DNA from 3 places in the Labrys sp. Lb11 genome. Region 1 is predicted to be linked to each of the others. Evidence: riboswitches for the same ligand, from Rfam matches in the RefSeq annotation. Region 1 holds a riboswitch; each other region holds the start of a gene.
What was found. A riboswitch is a leader RNA that binds a small molecule or an ion and turns the genes downstream of it on or off. The one in region 1 is predicted to bind cobalamin.
Positions count from the first base shown of each region.

Region 2: another riboswitch for cobalamin. It lies ahead of AC27L4_RS00370 (DUF1636 family protein); the one in region 1 lies ahead of AC27L4_RS22915 (ribonucleoside-diphosphate reductase subunit alpha).
Region 3: another riboswitch for cobalamin. It lies ahead of bluB (5,6-dimethylbenzimidazole synthase); the one in region 1 lies ahead of AC27L4_RS22915 (ribonucleoside-diphosphate reductase subunit alpha).

Region 1 covers NZ_BAAJOT010000006.1:200,456-205,741, forward strand. The annotation lists gene AC27L4_RS22915 (ribonucleoside-diphosphate reductase subunit alpha) at 1-1,672, opposite strand, end outside; cobalamin riboswitch at 1,827-2,054, opposite strand; gene metH (methionine synthase) at 2,116-5,286, opposite strand, start outside.
Region 2 covers NZ_BAAJOT010000001.1:70,272-75,557, forward strand. The annotation lists gene AC27L4_RS00345 (calcium-binding protein) at 1-707, opposite strand, end outside; gene AC27L4_RS00350 (hypothetical protein) at 928-1,209, shown strand; gene cobO (cob(I)yrinic acid a,c-diamide adenosyltransferase) at 1,417-2,025, opposite strand; gene cobU (bifunctional adenosylcobinamide kinase/adenosylcobinamide-phosphate guanylyltransferase) at 2,022-2,525, opposite strand; gene AC27L4_RS00365 (hypothetical protein) at 2,531-2,899, opposite strand; cobalamin riboswitch at 2,992-3,189, shown strand; gene AC27L4_RS00370 (DUF1636 family protein) at 3,297-3,668, shown strand; gene cobW (cobalamin biosynthesis protein CobW) at 3,665-4,699, shown strand; gene cobN (cobaltochelatase subunit CobN) at 4,958-5,286, shown strand, end outside.
Region 3 covers NZ_BAAJOT010000005.1:395,540-400,825, forward strand. The annotation lists gene gatA (Asp-tRNA(Asn)/Glu-tRNA(Gln) amidotransferase subunit GatA) at 1-173, shown strand, start outside; gene AC27L4_RS20445 (chorismate mutase) at 207-497, shown strand; gene AC27L4_RS20450 (GNAT family N-acetyltransferase) at 816-1,373, opposite strand; cobalamin riboswitch at 1,557-1,741, shown strand; gene bluB (5,6-dimethylbenzimidazole synthase) at 1,786-2,496, shown strand; gene gatB (Asp-tRNA(Asn)/Glu-tRNA(Gln) amidotransferase subunit GatB) at 2,560-4,032, shown strand; gene AC27L4_RS20465 (agmatinase) at 4,045-4,956, shown strand; gene AC27L4_RS20470 (glutathione S-transferase N-terminal domain-containing protein) at 5,172-5,286, shown strand, end outside.

The sequences.
Region 1 (5,286 bases):
GGCCCTGGGGCGAGCGGATGTTGCAGGGATCCTTGAAGGTGATCCAGGGGTGCCCGGTCTCGAACAGCATGGTCAGCATGCGCCGCCAGAGGTCGACGGCCCGCACGGTGCGGAACACCTTGACCTCGCCGCGGGCGGCGCGGGCCTCGTGCGCCTCGTAGGCGGCCTTGAAGGCGGGGCCGTGGAGCTCGTGCAGGTCCGGCGTCTCGTCGGGGGAGAACAGCGTCCAGGGACCGTCGGCCTCGATCCGCTCCATGAACAGGTCCGGCACCCAGTTGGCCGTGTTCATGTCGTGAGTGCGGCGGCGGTCGTCGCCGGTGTTCTTGCGCAGGTCGAGGAACTCCTCGATGTCGACGTGCCAGGTCTCTAGATAGGCGCAGACGGCGCCCTTGCGCTTGCCGCCCTGGTTGACCGCGATGGCCGTGTCGTTGGCGACCTTCAGGAACGGCACCACGCCCTGGCTCTCGCCGTTCGTGCCCTTGATGTGGGCGCCGAGGCCGCGCACCCGCGTCCAGTCATTGCCGAGGCCGCCGGAATATTTGGCGAGCAGGGCATTGTCCTTCACGGCTTTGAAGATGCCGTCGAGGTCGTCGGCGACGGTGGTGAGGAAACAGGAGGAGAGCTGCGGCCGGGTGGTGCCGGCATTGAACAGCGTCGGCGTCGAGGCCATGAAGTCGAACGAGGAGAGCAGGCGGTAGAACGCGATCGCCTTGGCCTCGCGGTCGATCTCGCGCAGGGCGAGCCCCATCGCCACCCGCATGAAAAAGGCCTGCGGCAGCTCGAAGCGCCGGCCGTGCCTGTGCAGGAAGTAGCGGTCGTAGAGGGTCTGCAGGCCGAGATACTGGAAGGAGAGGTCGCGCTCGGGCAGCAGCGCCGCCGCCAGCCGCGGCAGGTCGAAGCGGCCGAGCTCCGGGTCGAGCAGCTCGGCGGCGATGCCGGCGCGGACATAGGCGGGGAAATACTCGGCGTAGCGCCCGGCCATTTCTGCCTGGGTGGCGTCCTGGTGTCCGCCATGCACGGCCGACAGCGCCTCGCCCCGCAGCCGGTCGAGCAGCAGCCGTGCGCTGGCATAGGCGTAGTTCGGCTCGGTCTCGATCAGGGTGCGGGCGGCGAGCACCGGGGCGAGCCCGAGCTCGTCCTCGGTGATGCCGTCATAGAGGTTGCGCCGGGTCTCGGCGAGGATGGCCTCGGTCGAGACGTCGGCGAGGTCCTGGCAGGCCTCCGCCACCACCGCCTGCAGCCGGCGGACGTCGAGCGGCACCAGGCTCCCGTCCGCCATGCGCATCCGCAGGGCCGGCGCCGCATCCACGATCGCCTGGGTGCTGCGCGCCCGCTCGGCGGCCCGTTCCTCGCGGTAGAGCACATAGGCACGGGCGACCTTGTGATGGCCGCCGCGCATCAGCGCCAGCTCGACCTGGTCCTGCACGTCCTCGATGTGGAAGGCTCGGCCGGCATCGGCCCGCCGGGTCAGCGCCGCGACGACCTCGGCGGTCAGTCCCTCGACGATCTCGTGGATGCGGCGCGAGGCGGCGGCCTGGCTGCCCTCGACCGCCAGGAAGGCCTTGGTCAGCGCCACGGCGATCTTGGCGGGCGCGAAGGGCGTGACGGCGCCGTTGCGGCGGATGACCTGGTAGCCCGGTCCCGCGGTCGGCTGCTGCCGCTCTGCCGGCATGGCCGGCCGGCGCCGGTCGGGAGCTTCGGTTTCAAGATGGATGGACATTCGGCAAACCCCAAATCTGGAGGCTTGGGCCGAGGAACGCATGCTGCGCCCGCGCGGGACGGCCGCGCGGCGGGCAAGGCGATCCGTCGGGGCACCCCGCCCGAGGACAGACAGACGGCCATGGGCAGGTCTCCTGGCTCGCGGGTCGTGGTCTCCTGCCGGTCTTCCCGGCTTTGCTCGCCAGTGACGCTGGTTGGCAGGAAACTCGCCGCTTACAGTTGCGGGGGCAGCCCCGGCCTCGCCGGCGCCTCTCGCAAGGCGCCCGCCCACCGGATTCCCTCTTAGCCGCGGACGCGCAATGACGAATCCGCAGACCCATGACTGCTAGATATGGTGGCCGTACTTGCCGGGGCCGTCAATATGCAGGAGAGACGGCCCCCACCTTTCTCATCGGGCTATTCGGCCGCCTCGGCGACCGGCATGTAGTTGAGGATGGGCGAGAGCCAGCGCTCGACCTCGCGCACCGGCATGGCCTTGCGCGCGGCATAGTCCTCGACCTGGTCGCGCTCGATCTTCGACACGCCGAAATAATGGGCGTCGGGGTGGGCGAGATAGAGGCCCGAGACCGAGGAGCCCGGCCACATGGCGAAGCTCTCGGTGAGGCGGACGCCGATCCGCGCCTCGGCGTCGGTGAGGTGGAACAGCGTCGCCTTCTCGGTGTGGTCGGGCTGGGCGGGATAGCCCGGCGCCGGACGGATGCCGCGATAGGGCTCCTCGACCAGCTCGTCCGGGCCGAAAGCCTCGTCCGGCGCATAGCCCCAGAGCTCGCGCCGCACGCGCTGGTGCATGGCCTCGGCGAAGGCCTCGGCGAAGCGGTCGGCCAGGGCCTTGACCATGATCGAGGCATAGTCGTCATTGGCGCGGGCAAAGCGCTCGGCGATCGCCTCCTCCTCGATCCCGGCGGTGACGACGAAGGCGCCGACATAGTCGGGCTTGCCGCTGTCCTCCGGCGCGACGAAGTCGGACAGCGCCAGGTTGGGCCGGCCGTCGCGCTTCGCCAGTTGCTGGCGCAGGGTGAAGAAGGTGGCGAGCGTCTCGCGCCGGTCCTCGCCCGTGAACAGGCGGATATCGTCGCCGACGGCCCCGGCCGGCCAGAAGCCGACCACCGCCTTGGGCCGGAACCACTGCTCGGCCACGATCCTGTCGACCATCGCCCGGGCGTCCTCGAACAGCTGGCGCGCCGCCGCTCCCTGCTTCTCGTCATCCAGGATGGCGGGATAGCGCCCCTTCAGTTCCCAGGTCTGGAAGAAGGGCGTCCAGTCGATGTAGCGGGCGAGCTCGGCGAGATCGTAGGTCTCGAACACCTTCGTGCCGAGGAAGGACGGTTTCGGCGGGTCATAGGCGGCCCAGTCGATCGCATGCGCGTTGGCGCGGGCGCGGGCGATCGGCAGGCGCAGCTTCTCCGCCTCGTTGCGGGCATGAGCGGCTGCGACCTTGACATATTCGGCCCGCACGGTCTGGCGATAGTCGGGGCCGGCCTCGGGCGACAGCAGGCTGGAGACCACGCCGACGGCCCGGCTGGCATCGGTGACGTAGACGGCCTGGCCGCGCTCGTAGCGCGGATGGATCTTCACCGCCGTGTGGACACGGCTGGTCGTCGCCCCGCCGATCAGCAGGGGAATGTCGAAGCCCTCGCGCTCCATCTCGGCGGCGACATGCGCCATCTCGTCGAGCGAGGGCGTGATCAGGCCGGACAGGCCGATGATGTCGACCTTCCGCTCGCGGGCGGTCTCGAGGATCTTCGCCGACGGCACCATGACGCCGAGATCGATGATCTCGTAGTTGTTGCAGGCCAGCACGACGCCGACGATGTTCTTGCCGATGTCATGGACGTCGCCCTTGACGGTCGCCATCAGGATCCGGCCGGCGCTCCTGCGCTCGCCGCCGCCGTTGGCCGCCTTCTCAGCTTCCATATAGGGCAGCAGCACGGCCACGGCCTGCTTCATCACCCGGGCCGACTTGACCACCTGCGGCAGGAACATCCGGCCGGAGCCGAACAGGTCGCCGACCACGTTCATGCCGGCCATCAGCGGGCCCTCGATCACGTGCAGCGGCCGCTCGGCTGCCAGGCGCGCCTCTTCGGTATCCCTCTCGATATAGTCGGTGATGCCGTTGACCAGGGCATGCTCCAGGCGCTTCTCGACCGGCCAGTCCCGCCAGGCGAGATCCTGCGCCTTGGCCTCGCGGGCGCCGGCGCCCTTGAAGCGCTCGGCCAGGGCGAGCAGGCGCTCGGTCGCGTCCTCGCGGCGGTTGAGCACCACGTCCTCGCAGGCCTCGCGCAGCTCGGGGTCGATCGACTCGTAGACCGCGAGCTGGCCGGCATTGACGATGCCCATGTCCATGCCCGCCTGGATGGCATGGTAGAGGAACACGGCATGCATGGCCTCGCGCACCGGCTCGTTGCCGCGGAACGAGAAGGAGAGGTTGGAGACGCCGCCGGAGATGTGGGCATGCGGCAAGGTCTGCCGGATGGCGCGGGTCGCCTCGATGAAGGCGACGCCGTAGCCGGCATGCTCCTCGATGCCGGTGGCGACCGCGAAGATGTTGGGGTCGAAGACGATGTCCTCGGGCGGAAAGCCCGCTTCCTCGGTCAGGAGCCTGTAGGCGCGGGTGCAGATCGCGACCTTGCGCTCGTAGCTGTCGGCCTGGCCCTGTTCGTCGAAGGCCATCACCACCACGGCGGCGCCATAGGCCCGCACCAGCCGGGCATGGTGGAGGAAGGCGTCCTCGCCCTCCTTCATCGAGATCGAGTTGACCAGCGGCTTGCCCTGCACGCATTTGAGGCCGGCTTCGATGATCGAGAACTTGGAGGAATCGATCATCACCGGCACGCGGGCGATGTCCGGCTCGGCGGCGACGAGGTTGAGGAACTCGACCATCGCCTTTTCCGAATCGATCAGGCCCTCGTCCATGTTGATGTCGATGACCTGGGCGCCGTTGGCCACCTGATCGCGCGCCACCTCGAGCGCCGCCGCGTAGTCGCCGGCGGTGATCAGCTTGCGGAACCTGGCCGAGCCGGTGACGTTGGTGCGCTCGCCGACATTGACGAAGGGGATGTCGGTGGTGAGCGTGAAGGGTTCCAGTCCGGAAAGCCGCATCAGCGGCACGTGCTCGGGAATGGCTCGCGGCTTGTGCCGGGCGACGGCCGCGGCAATGGCGCGGATATGCTCGGGCGTGGAGCCGCAGCAGCCGCCGACGATGTTGACCAGGCCCTCGCCGGCGAAGCCTTCGATCTGCGCCGCCATCGCCTCGGGGCTCTCGTCGTACTGGCCGAACGCGTTGGGCAGGCCGGCATTGGGATAGGCGCAGACCAGCGTGTCCGCCGCCTCGGCGAGCTCGGCAAGGTGCGGGCGCATGGCATTGGCGCCGAGGGCGCAGTTGAGGCCGATGGTGAAGGGCCGGGCGTGGCGCACCGAGTGCCAGAATGCCGTCGGGGTCTGGCCCGACAGGGTGCGGCCGGAGAGGTCGGTGATGGTGCCTGAGATCATCACCGGCAGCTCGACGCCTTTCTCGGCGAAGATTTCGGTGCAGGCGAAGATCGCCGCCTTGGCATTGAGCGTATCGAA
Region 2 (5,286 bases), on a different contig from region 1:
TTGCCCTTGGCACGGGCGGCGTCGCTGAGGTCGAACGAGATGGAGGAATAGACCTTGTCGATGCCGGTGCCGCCGAAGGTGAGCTCGTCGACGATGTCGCCGGCATTGTCGACGTAGTAGGTGTCGTTGCCGGTATAGCCGATCATGGTGTCGGCTCCGGTGCCGCCGACCAGGATGTCGTTGCCGGCGCCGCCGTTCAGCTCGTCATTGCCGGCGCCGCCGCTGAGCTTGTCGTCGAAGTTCGAGCCGAGGAAGCTGTCGGCGCGGGAGGTGCCGGTCAGCGTTACCGCCGACGTCGCCAGCGATGCCTCGACATGCAGCGCGATCGGCGAGGCGAACATGTTGGCGAAGTTCACCGTGCCGCCGGCGTTCTGCATGAACACGTAGAAGTCGCTGCCGCCGCCGGTCGGCACGATGCTGGAGAACTGGGCGAGCTGGGCCGCCGTGGCGTAGATGTTGCTCGTCGAGACGTTCAGCGTCTCGACATTGGAGAAGGTCACGGCGCCGAGCTCGTTGCCGTCGAGGAAGACCGTATCCGTGCCGGTGCCGCCGTCGATCGTGCCGGCCTGGGCCGAATCGATGTGGAACTCGTCATTGCCGCCGCCGCCGTCCAGCGCGTCGACCCCGCCGCCGGGGCCGGAGAAGATGTCGGCCCCGGATGTGCCGGTGAAGTTGTTGACGGCGGTGGTCAGCGTGAAATTGGCCATCGTGCCTCCCGAAGGACTGTCTGATGAGGGGGAGGTTGCAGACTGGCATGAGGGGAGGGCAGGCGGCGTGCGCGATCGCACATGGCACCAGGCCGGCGAAGGGGCTTGCGCGTCACGCGGGGGAGCGCAAACTGCCGGGGGCAATCCGGTCCGAACGTCTGTGACTCCGGTGCTTTTGGATTTAGGGTAGGATTCTGCCCGCGAGCGAAGGACGGGAACGATGGATCACTCCCTCGGTTATGAGGTGATATTCATCATCGCAATCGTCGTCGGCATCTATCGCATGGCCTTCGATACGTTCGCAAATCGGGCTGGCTATCCCAGGCCATGGGCTTACCTGAAACCAAGCGCGATCGTCGCTTTCATATCGGTTGCCGGATTCACACTTGCAGCCTTGATTTGGTGGGGTGCATGGGGCGAGTACGCGTTTCCCGCCACGATTGGCGCAGTCGCGATCACCGCCGGGCTGCTGTGGCAATTTCGCTTCAAGCGTCGCCGGTGACATGCGGAGCGACTCGCCGGCTCCATGGGTGAAGCTGGCCTGGCCGATGAAGACGAAGGCCTGATCGCCGGACGCACCGCCATCGGCGTCGACGGCGGAGACGTCGATCCTGTCGCCCTGGACGCTGCCGAACTCATGGACCACGTCACGCACGGCCACGGCCAGCGTGCTCTCGGCCGACCCGCGGTCGGCGCCCGCCCGTCCCGGTCAGAACTCCACGCCCTGCTGCGCCTTCACACCGGCGGCGAAATGGTGCTTCACCAGCGTCATTTCGGTCACCAGGTCCGCCGCGGCGATCAGTTCCGGCTTGGCGTTGCGGCCGGTGACGACGACGTGCAGGTCAGGCCGGCGCGCCGCCAGCGCCGCTACCACCGCCGCCAGCGGCAGATAGTCGTAGCGCAGGGCGATGTTGAGCTCGTCGAGCACGAGGAGACGGATGTCCGGATCGGCCATCATCGCCTGCGCCTCGGTCCAGGCGCGCCCGGCCGCAGCCACGTCGCGCTCGCGGTCCTGCGTCTCCCAGGTGAAGCCCTCGCCCATGGTCTTCCAGGTGACGAGGTCGGAGAAGCGCTCCAGCGCGGCCCGCTCGCCGGTCGACCAGGCGCCCTTGATGAACTGCACCACGCCGACGCGCCAGCCATGGCCGAGGGCGCGCAGCATGAGGCCGAAGGCGGCGGTCGACTTGCCCTTGCCGGCTCCGGTATGGACGATCAGCAGCCCCTTCTCGAGGGTCTTGGAGGCCACTTCCGCGTCCTGCACCGCCTTGCGCTTGGCCATCTTCGCCTTGTGGCGGGCCCCGTCGTCCGCTTCGCTCATTTCACCACCATCGGCAGGCCGGAGACCATGAACAGCACGCGGTCGGCCTGCCGTGCCACCCGCTGGTTGAGCCGCCCGGCCTCGTCGCGGAAGGCGCGGGCCAGGGCGTTGTCCGGCACGACGCCGAGGCCGACCTCGTTCGACACCAGGACCACGGGATGGGCGGCAGCGGCCAGGGCCGCCTCGAGCCCGGAGAAAGCCGGCTCGAGCGCCTGTTCGGCCAGCATCAGGTTGGTGAGCCAGAGCGTCAGGCAGTCGACCAGCACCGGGCCCGGCGCCGCGGCCAGGGCGGCGGCGAGCTCGAGCGGCGCCTCCTCGGTGACCCAGCGCCCGTCGCGCCGGCGCCGGTGCTCGGCGATGCGCTCGTGCATCTCCGCGTCGAAGGCCTGCGCCGTGGCGATATAGGTCCAGGGCGGGGGCAGGCGGCCGATCAGCGCCTCGGCATGCGCGCTCTTGCCGGAACGGGCGCCGCCGATGACCAGGGTGAGGCGATCGGGCAGGGCGGTCACGGCTTGTGCAGCGCGGTGACGTTGAAGCCGAGCACGTCGGCGAAGATGGCGATGCCGACGCCGATCGCCACCAGGATGACGCCGGCCAGGAAGAAGCGGATCAGCCGGTCATAGATCGCAAGATCGAGCGAGCTGACATAGAGCATGCCGGCCAGCGCCCGGATCTGCAGGCCGAGGCCGATGCAGATCAGGATCACGGCCGCGATGTCGAGCCAGTTCCAGTCGCCCGGCTGCGAGGCCCAGTTGCTGAGGAAGCCGAGGGAGAAGCCGACGACCACGCCGATCGCGGTCACCGAGCCGTTCCGGAAGGTGGAATCGATGCGCTCCGGCCTGTCGGCGGCCTCCGGCTTTTCCTCGCCGCTCATGTCCGTTGTCCCGTGCCGTGCATGGCTGCGCCGCCTGCCGGCCGAGGCAAGCCTGCGTCGCCTGTGCGATTGACAAGGCTTGTCGCACAGTCCTTTAGTCCGATCCAGACGGTCTCTCGTCCGAGAGTCAAAAGGGAATGCGGTGCGGGGCTCCGGCCCCCAGTCCGCGGCTGCCCCCGCAACTGTGAGCGGCGAGCGGCGCGCCAGGAGGCCACTGGAGCCATCTCCGGGAAGGCGGCGCGTCGCGGCGACCCGCGAGCCAGGAGACCTGCCGTTGCGCATGCCGGTCCGGGCGGGGCGCCCCGGAAGCAACCGGTGCCGGGCTGCCGCCGTCGCGGCGGCTGCAACCGCGCCCCGTGCCGCGCCGCGGCGCAAGGAAAGGCGCAAGGCCCGGCCGATGCGGGACGTCGTGATTCATGTCTGCGTCACCTGCCGGCGCGAGGGCGACGATCCCACCGCGCCGCGCTCCGGGGCACGGCTGCACCAGGCGCTGGCCGAGACGATACCCGCCGCCATGCAGCTCAACCCGGTCGAGTGCCTCGGCAATTGCCGCCGCGCCTGCACCGTTTCCCTGACCGCGCCCGGCGCCTGGACCTATGTGTTCGGCGACCTCACGCCGGACGCCGGCCCCGACATACTGGCCGCCGCCGGCCTGCTCGCCGCCTCCACCGACGGGCTGATGCCCTGGCGCGGCCGGCCCGAACCGTTCAAGCGCGGCATGGTCGCCCGCATCCCGCCCCATCCCTTCCTCAAGGACGCTGCCGAATGAGCACGCTGCAAAAGGTTCCCTGCACCATCGTCACCGGCTTCCTCGGCGCCGGCAAGACCACGCTGATCCGCCACCTCCTGGAGACGGCGAACGGCCGGCGCCTCGCCCTGATCGTCAACGAGTTCGGCGATGTCGGAGTCGACGGCGAGATCCTCAAGGGCTGCGGCATCGAGAGCTGCCCGGCCGAGAACATCGTCGAACTGTCGAACGGCTGCATCTGCTGCACCGTGGCCGACGATTTCGTGCCGGCGCTGGAGGCGCTGCTCGACCGGCCCGAGCGGCCCGAGCATATCGTCATCGAGACATCGGGATTGGCGCTGCCCAAGCCGCTGGTCAAGGCCTTCAACTGGCCGGCGGTGCGCTCGCGCGTCACCGTCGACGGCGTGGTGGCCGTGGTCGACGGCGCGGCCGTGGCGGCCGGACGTTTCGCCGACGATCCGGAGGAACTGAAGCGTCGGGCCGAGGGCGATGCCGCGCTCGACCACGACAACCCGCTGGAGGAGGTCTACGAGGACCAGCTCCTGTGCGCCGACCTGGTGGTGCTCAACAAGGGCGACCTGCTCAGCGCCGAGGAGGCGGCCACCGTCTCCGCCGATATCGTCCGCACCGTGCCGCGCGCCGTGAAGGTGGTGAAGACCGTCCAGGGGCGCATCGACGCCGCCGTGCTGCTCGGCCTCGCTGCCGCGGCCGAGGACGACCTCGCCGCCCGTCCCTCGCACCACGACGCCGAGCCCGAGCACGACCACGACGATTTCGACACCTTCGTCGTCGACCTGCCGGCCGTGGCCGAGCCGGAGGCGCTGGTGGCCCGGCTCAAGGCCGCGGCGGAAACCCACGACATCCTGCGCATGAAGGGCTTCGTCGCCGTCGACGGCAAGCCGATGCGCCTGCTGGTCCAGGGGGTCGGCGCCCGCTTCTCCCACCATTTCGACCGGGCTTGGGGCCCCGGCGAGCCCCGCGCCGGCCGCATCGTGGTGATCGGCGAGAAGGGGCTCGACCGAGCCGCGATCGAGCGGGCGCTGGCTGCCTAGCGGGTGTATGATCGCGGCATGATCCGCTGCGCAGATCGGACGGACCGGAGGGCGTCGCGACACGTCCGGATTGCCGTCGAAGCCTTGCCCCGACACGGTTGCGGCGCGCCGCCGGGCCGTTTGGGACAGGGCGCGTCGCTTCGGGGCAGGCGCTCGGCACGGCCGGCTGCCCCTTCTCCCCGAAGGCTCTTTTCCCGGGCGGCGCCAGGCCGCGGCTGTGCCGGGGGCCGGCAGGTCGCGCTGGTGCGGTAGGACACGATGCATCTTCTCCCGCAGGACACGCGCTCGCTCGACGCCGCCGAGGCGGCGGTCGATCTCGGCCAGGCGCCGGGCGACGTCGTCTTCCTGTCCTTCACCGACAGCGATCTGGCGCTGGCCGCCGCCGGCGGCCTGGAAGGGCTGCGCGTGGCGCCGCTCGCCAGGCTGCGTCACCCGATGTCGGTCGACCTCTATGTCGAGAGCGTCTGCCGTCATGCGCGCGCCATCCTGGTGCGCCTGCTCGGCGGCGTCGACTATTGGCGCTATGGGGCGGAGGAGCTGGGCGCCGTGGCCCGCCGGCACGGCATCGCCCTGGCGCTGCTGCCGGG
Region 3 (5,286 bases), on a different contig from region 1:
ACATGGCCGGCCTGCCCGGCCTGGCCGTGCCCGCGGGCCTGTCGGCCGACGGCCTGCCGCTCGGCCTGCAGCTGATCGGCCGGGCCTTCGACGAGGAGACCCTGTTCGCCCTCGGCGAGGTGATCGAGCAGGCGGCAGGGCCGCTGCCGCGGCCGAAGGCGTGGTGGGCGTGATGGGCGCCCTCCGGCAGGGCAGGGCGCGCCGCCGTGGCGGCTGAGCGCGCCGATACGCTGGCGGATCTGCGCCGGGAGATCGACCGGATCGATGGCGGCCTGGTCGCCCTGCTGGCCGAGCGCATGGGCATCGTCGAGCGGGTCATCGCCGTGAAGGCGCGCGAGAACCTGCCGGCGCTCATTCCCGATCGGGTGGAGGACGTGGTCGCCCATGTCCGCGGCCTGGCGCAGGCCCGGGGGCTGCCGCCGGATCTGGCCGAAGCCGTGTGGCGCAATCTGATCGACTGGATCTGCCGCTACGAGGCCGAGCATCTCGGCGAATAGGGCCGCCACCGGCTGCCATCGGGGCGGCTTGCCCGGCCCCCGGAACGCAACAGAGGCGAAACGCCGTGCGTTCCGCCTCTGGGCTTGCTTGAAAATTCGGGTCTGGTCCGGCCTTGACGGCCAACCGGCGTCAGGCGCCGCGGACCTCGCGCAGAGTGAGGATCCAGAGCGCCGAGGACCGGACTTCACACCGATGAGACACTGGATCACCTCCTTTCGCTGGTTGACGACGCCTCGAACGTGCCGGCGATTCTCTCGAATCGCAAGGGGGGCATCGCGCCGCATCCAAGGTCGCGCACGGCCTGTTGCACAGCAGCATCACATCTGGGCGCCGGCTTCGTGCCGGAGCAGGAGCAGGGACTGGCCCTTGTAGGCGGCCGGCGAGGCCACCCGATAGCCGCACCGCCGCGCCAGGCGGATCGAGCGCAGGTTCTCCGGGGCGATCAGGCAGGCGCTGCGCACCGGCCCGAAATACGCCTCGCCCCAGGCCAGCATCGCGTGCAGGGCCTCGGTCCCGAACCCCCGGCCCTGGGCCCAGGACGCCAGGATCCAGCCCGCTTCGGGGATGCCGTCGAGCGGCGGCTCGATCTCCCGCCGGAAATCGGCGAACCCGGCCTCGCCGACGAAGCGGCCGGATGCCGTCTCGACGATGGCCCAGTAGCCGTAGCCGAGCAAGGACCACAGTCCGGCATAGCGCAGGAGGCGTCCCCAGGCCTCTTCCCGGGTCAGAGGACGGCCGCCGATGTGGCGCGTGACCTCCGGATCCGCCCACAGCGCGGCCATGGCGTCGAAGTCGCCGATGCCGTGGCCGCGCAGGGTCAGGCGCTCGGTGGCGAGCGTGGGGATGCGATCGGGGCGGTCGGGGTGTGGGGGCATCGGGGGCATCCAGGCAAGGCAGGTTCTCGCGGACCTGCTTGCACGTGTGAGTCTGCGCAGCCTTGATTCTGCATTGAAAAATGCAAATCAAGCGTGGCGAAAGCCACGACAGGCTGCTTGCCCCCACAATGCCGGCTGGCGGGCGGATCGCAAGCGGCGCCTTGCCGGCGGGGCTGCACCTGCGCTATCGCTGCTGCGTCTGGTGCCCGCGCATGCGGGAGAATCGGGAACGCGGTGCCAATCCGCGACGTGCCCAACGCCGTGACGGGGACTGTTCCGGCAGGATGACGCCACTGGCCGCAGGGCCGGGAAGGCGCCGGAACGGGAGGATCCGGAGTCGGAAGACCGGCCAGACGGCAAGCTCTTTCCGCACGGACGGCGGAACGGGCGATCCGGCATGGTGGGGAGACCGATGCCCGAACCTGTTTCCGATCCGATCGACGCCGGTCTCGTCGCGGCCGGTCCGTTCAGCGAAGGCGAGCGCGCCGCGCTCTATCGGGCGATCGAGACGCGCCGCGACGTGCGCGGCCCGTTCCTGCCGCGGCCGATCCCCGGCGACGTCGTCCGGCGGCTGCTGGAGGCGGCGCATCATGCGCCGTCGGTCGGCCTGATGCAGCCGTGGAACTTCCTGCTCATCCGCTCGGAAGCGGTGAAGGAGGAGGTGCGCCGGGCGTTCGAGGCGGCCAACGCCGAGGCCGCCTCGCTGTTCACCGGCGAGCGCGCGGCGCTCTACCGCTCGCTGAAGCTGGAAGGCATCCGGGCCGCGCCGCTCAACATCTGCGTCACCTGCGACCGCTCCCGCGGCGGGCCGGCGGTGCTCGGCCGCACCCACAATCGCGACATGGATCTCCATTCCACCGCCTGCGCCGTGCAGAACCTCTGGCTGGCGGCCCGGGCCGAGGGCATCGGCGTCGGCTGGGTCTCGATCTTCGAGGAGGCGCGGATGCGGGCGATCCTGCGCATCCCCGCCGGCATCGTCATCGTCGCCTATCTCTGCGTCGGCTATGTCGACCGGCTCTACGAGCGGCCGGAGCTGGAGGCGAAGCGCTGGGCCCGGCGGCTGCCGCTCGATGAGCTGGTGTTCGAGGACGGCTGGGGGCAGGCGCCGGCGGCTGAAACTTGATAGGCAGCCCACGACCCTCTATTCGGAAGCCCAGCATTCGATCCCGCCGTCCGGAGCCCCGCCATGACCGCCGCCGTCGACCCCAAGAAGATCATCAAGGGCGCCACCGGCGACTGGGAACTGGTCATCGGCCTGGAGGTCCACGCCCAGGTCACCTCCGAGGCGAAGCTGTTTTCGGGCGCCTCCACCGGTTTCGGCGCCGAGCCCAACAGCCATGTCTCGCTGGTCGACGCTGCCATGCCCGGCATGCTGCCGGTGATCAACGAGGAATGCGTGCGCCAGGCGATCCGCACCGGCCTCGGCCTCAAGGCGCAGATCAACCACAGGTCGGTGTTCGACCGGAAGAACTACTTCTACCCGGATCTGCCGCAGGGCTACCAGATCAGCCAGTACAAGCAGCCGATCGTCGGCGAGGGCACCATTGTCGTCGAGGTGCCGGAGACGGGCGAGACGCTGACGGTCGGCATCGAGCGTCTGCACCTGGAGCAGGACGCCGGCAAGTCGCTGCACGACCAGCACCCCTCGATGTCCTTCGTCGACCTGAACCGTTCGGGCGTGGCGCTGATGGAGATCGTCTCCAAGCCGGACCTGCGCTCGTCCGACCAGGCGCGCGCCTATGTGACCAAGCTGCGCACCATCCTGCGCTATCTCGGCACCTGCGACGGCGACATGGACAAGGGCAACCTGCGCGCCGACGTCAACGTCTCCGTGCGCCGGCCGGGCGAGCCCTTCGGCACGCGCTGCGAGATCAAGAACGTCAACTCGATCCGCTTCATCGGCCAGGCGATCGAGACCGAGGCGCGCCGCCAGATCGCCATCCTCGAGGATGGCGGCGTCATCGAGCAGGAGACGCGCCTCTACGATCCCGGCAAGGGCGAGACGCGCTCCATGCGTTCGAAGGAGGAAGCGCACGACTATCGCTACTTCCCCGACCCCGACCTGTTGCCGCTCGAGTTCGACCAGGCCTATGTCGACGCGCTGGCCAAGGACCTGCCCGAACTTCCGGATGCCAAGAAGGCGCGCTTCATCGCCGATTACGGCCTGTCGCCCTATGACGCCGGCGTGCTGGTGGCCGAGCGCGAATCGGCTGACTTCTTCGAAGCCGTGGCCAGGGGCCGCGACGGCAAGGCGGCGGCCAACTGGGTGATCAACGAGCTGTTCGGCCGTCTGAACAAGGAAGGCAAGGACATCGCCTCTTCGCCGGTCTCGGCGGCGCAGCTCGGCGGCATCGTCGACCTGATCGGCGAAGGCACGATCTCCGGCAAGATCGCCAAGGACCTGTTCGAGATCGTCTGGAGCGAGGGCGGCGACCCGCGCACCCTGGTCGAGGCTCGCGGCATGAAGCAGGTCACCGACACCGGCGCGATCGAGGCGGCGGTCGATGCGGTGATCGCCGCCAACCCCGACAAGGTCGAGCAGGTGAAGGCGAAGCCCACCATGCTCGGCTGGTTCGTCGGCCAGGTCATGAAGCAGACGGGCGGCAAGGCGGCGCCGGGGGCCGTCAACGACCTGCTGAAGAGCAAGCTCGGCATCTGAGCCGCCTTCCCAATGACCCTTGCCCTCACCTTCCTGGGGTTTCCCGCCCGCCTCGACGGCGGGCGCGCACCCCGGATCGTGCTCTTCGGGGCCGGCCACGGCAGCACCTATCCCGCCAGGGACAGCAGCGGCTATGCCCTCGCGCCCGACGCCATCCGTGCCGCCAGCCAGGTCGACGCGGGCCTCGTCGAGCATTGGGACTTCGATCTCGACGGTCCCCTGTTCGACGGCAAGCCGCCTTCATGCGTCGATGTCGGCAATATTCCGACCGTGATGCATGACAATGCAGGGAATCGAGCCGGGATCGAGGAGAAGACGCGGGACGTGCTGGCATCGGGCGCCGTGCCGATCCTGCTCGGTGGCGATGATTCCGTTCCGATCCCCTTCCTCGCCGGCTTTGCCGACCACGGGCCGATCTGGATCCTGCAGATCGATGCCCATATCGACTGGCGCGACGAACTGCATGGCGAACGCCACGGCTATTCCAGCCCGATGCGCCGCGCCAGCGAGATGGGGCATGTCGCCGGCATCGTGCAGGTCGGCATGCGCGGGGTCGGCAGTGCGCGGCCGGCCGAGATCGAGGCGGCCCGGCGTCGCGGCAGCCGTTTCGTGACGGCCCGCGAGGTCCACGCGCACGGCGTCGAGGCCGCGCTCCGGCATGTTCCGGAGGGCGCGAAGGTCGTCGTCACCCTGGATTGCGACGGCCTCGATCCGGGCATCATGCCGGGCGTCGCGGCCCGGACGCCGGGCGGCCTCGGCTACACGCAGGCGATCGACCTGATCGCAGGCCTCGGCAGGCGCGCGCGGATCGCCGGTTTCGACCTCGTCGAGCTCTATCCTCCCGCGGACGTCGACGGCCTGTCGGCCCTCACGGCCGCGCGCCTCGTCGTCAATGCGATCGGCGCCGTCGTCCGGCAAAACTGAGGCAGAGCGTCCCGGTCCGACCGGCGGCGGCTTCCGCGGCTCCGGTGACGGCAAGCCGGCATCCGAGCCGCGTCCGGCCGAGGTCGCCGCCGCGACCTGCCGGCGGCGGGGCGAGGCCTGGCCGGATCCGTCATTCGACAATTGTCGATCTTTGCCGTTGCGCGGTCCCGCGCCTGCCCATATCTGCCCAGGTACCGAGCAACCGGAGCGCCGCCATGGCCAGCACCACGCCGATCGACGTCTATTTCTGGCCCACCCCCAACGGTCACAAGGTCACGATCTTCCTGGAGGAGGCCGGTCTGCCCTACACCGTCATTCCCGTGAACATCG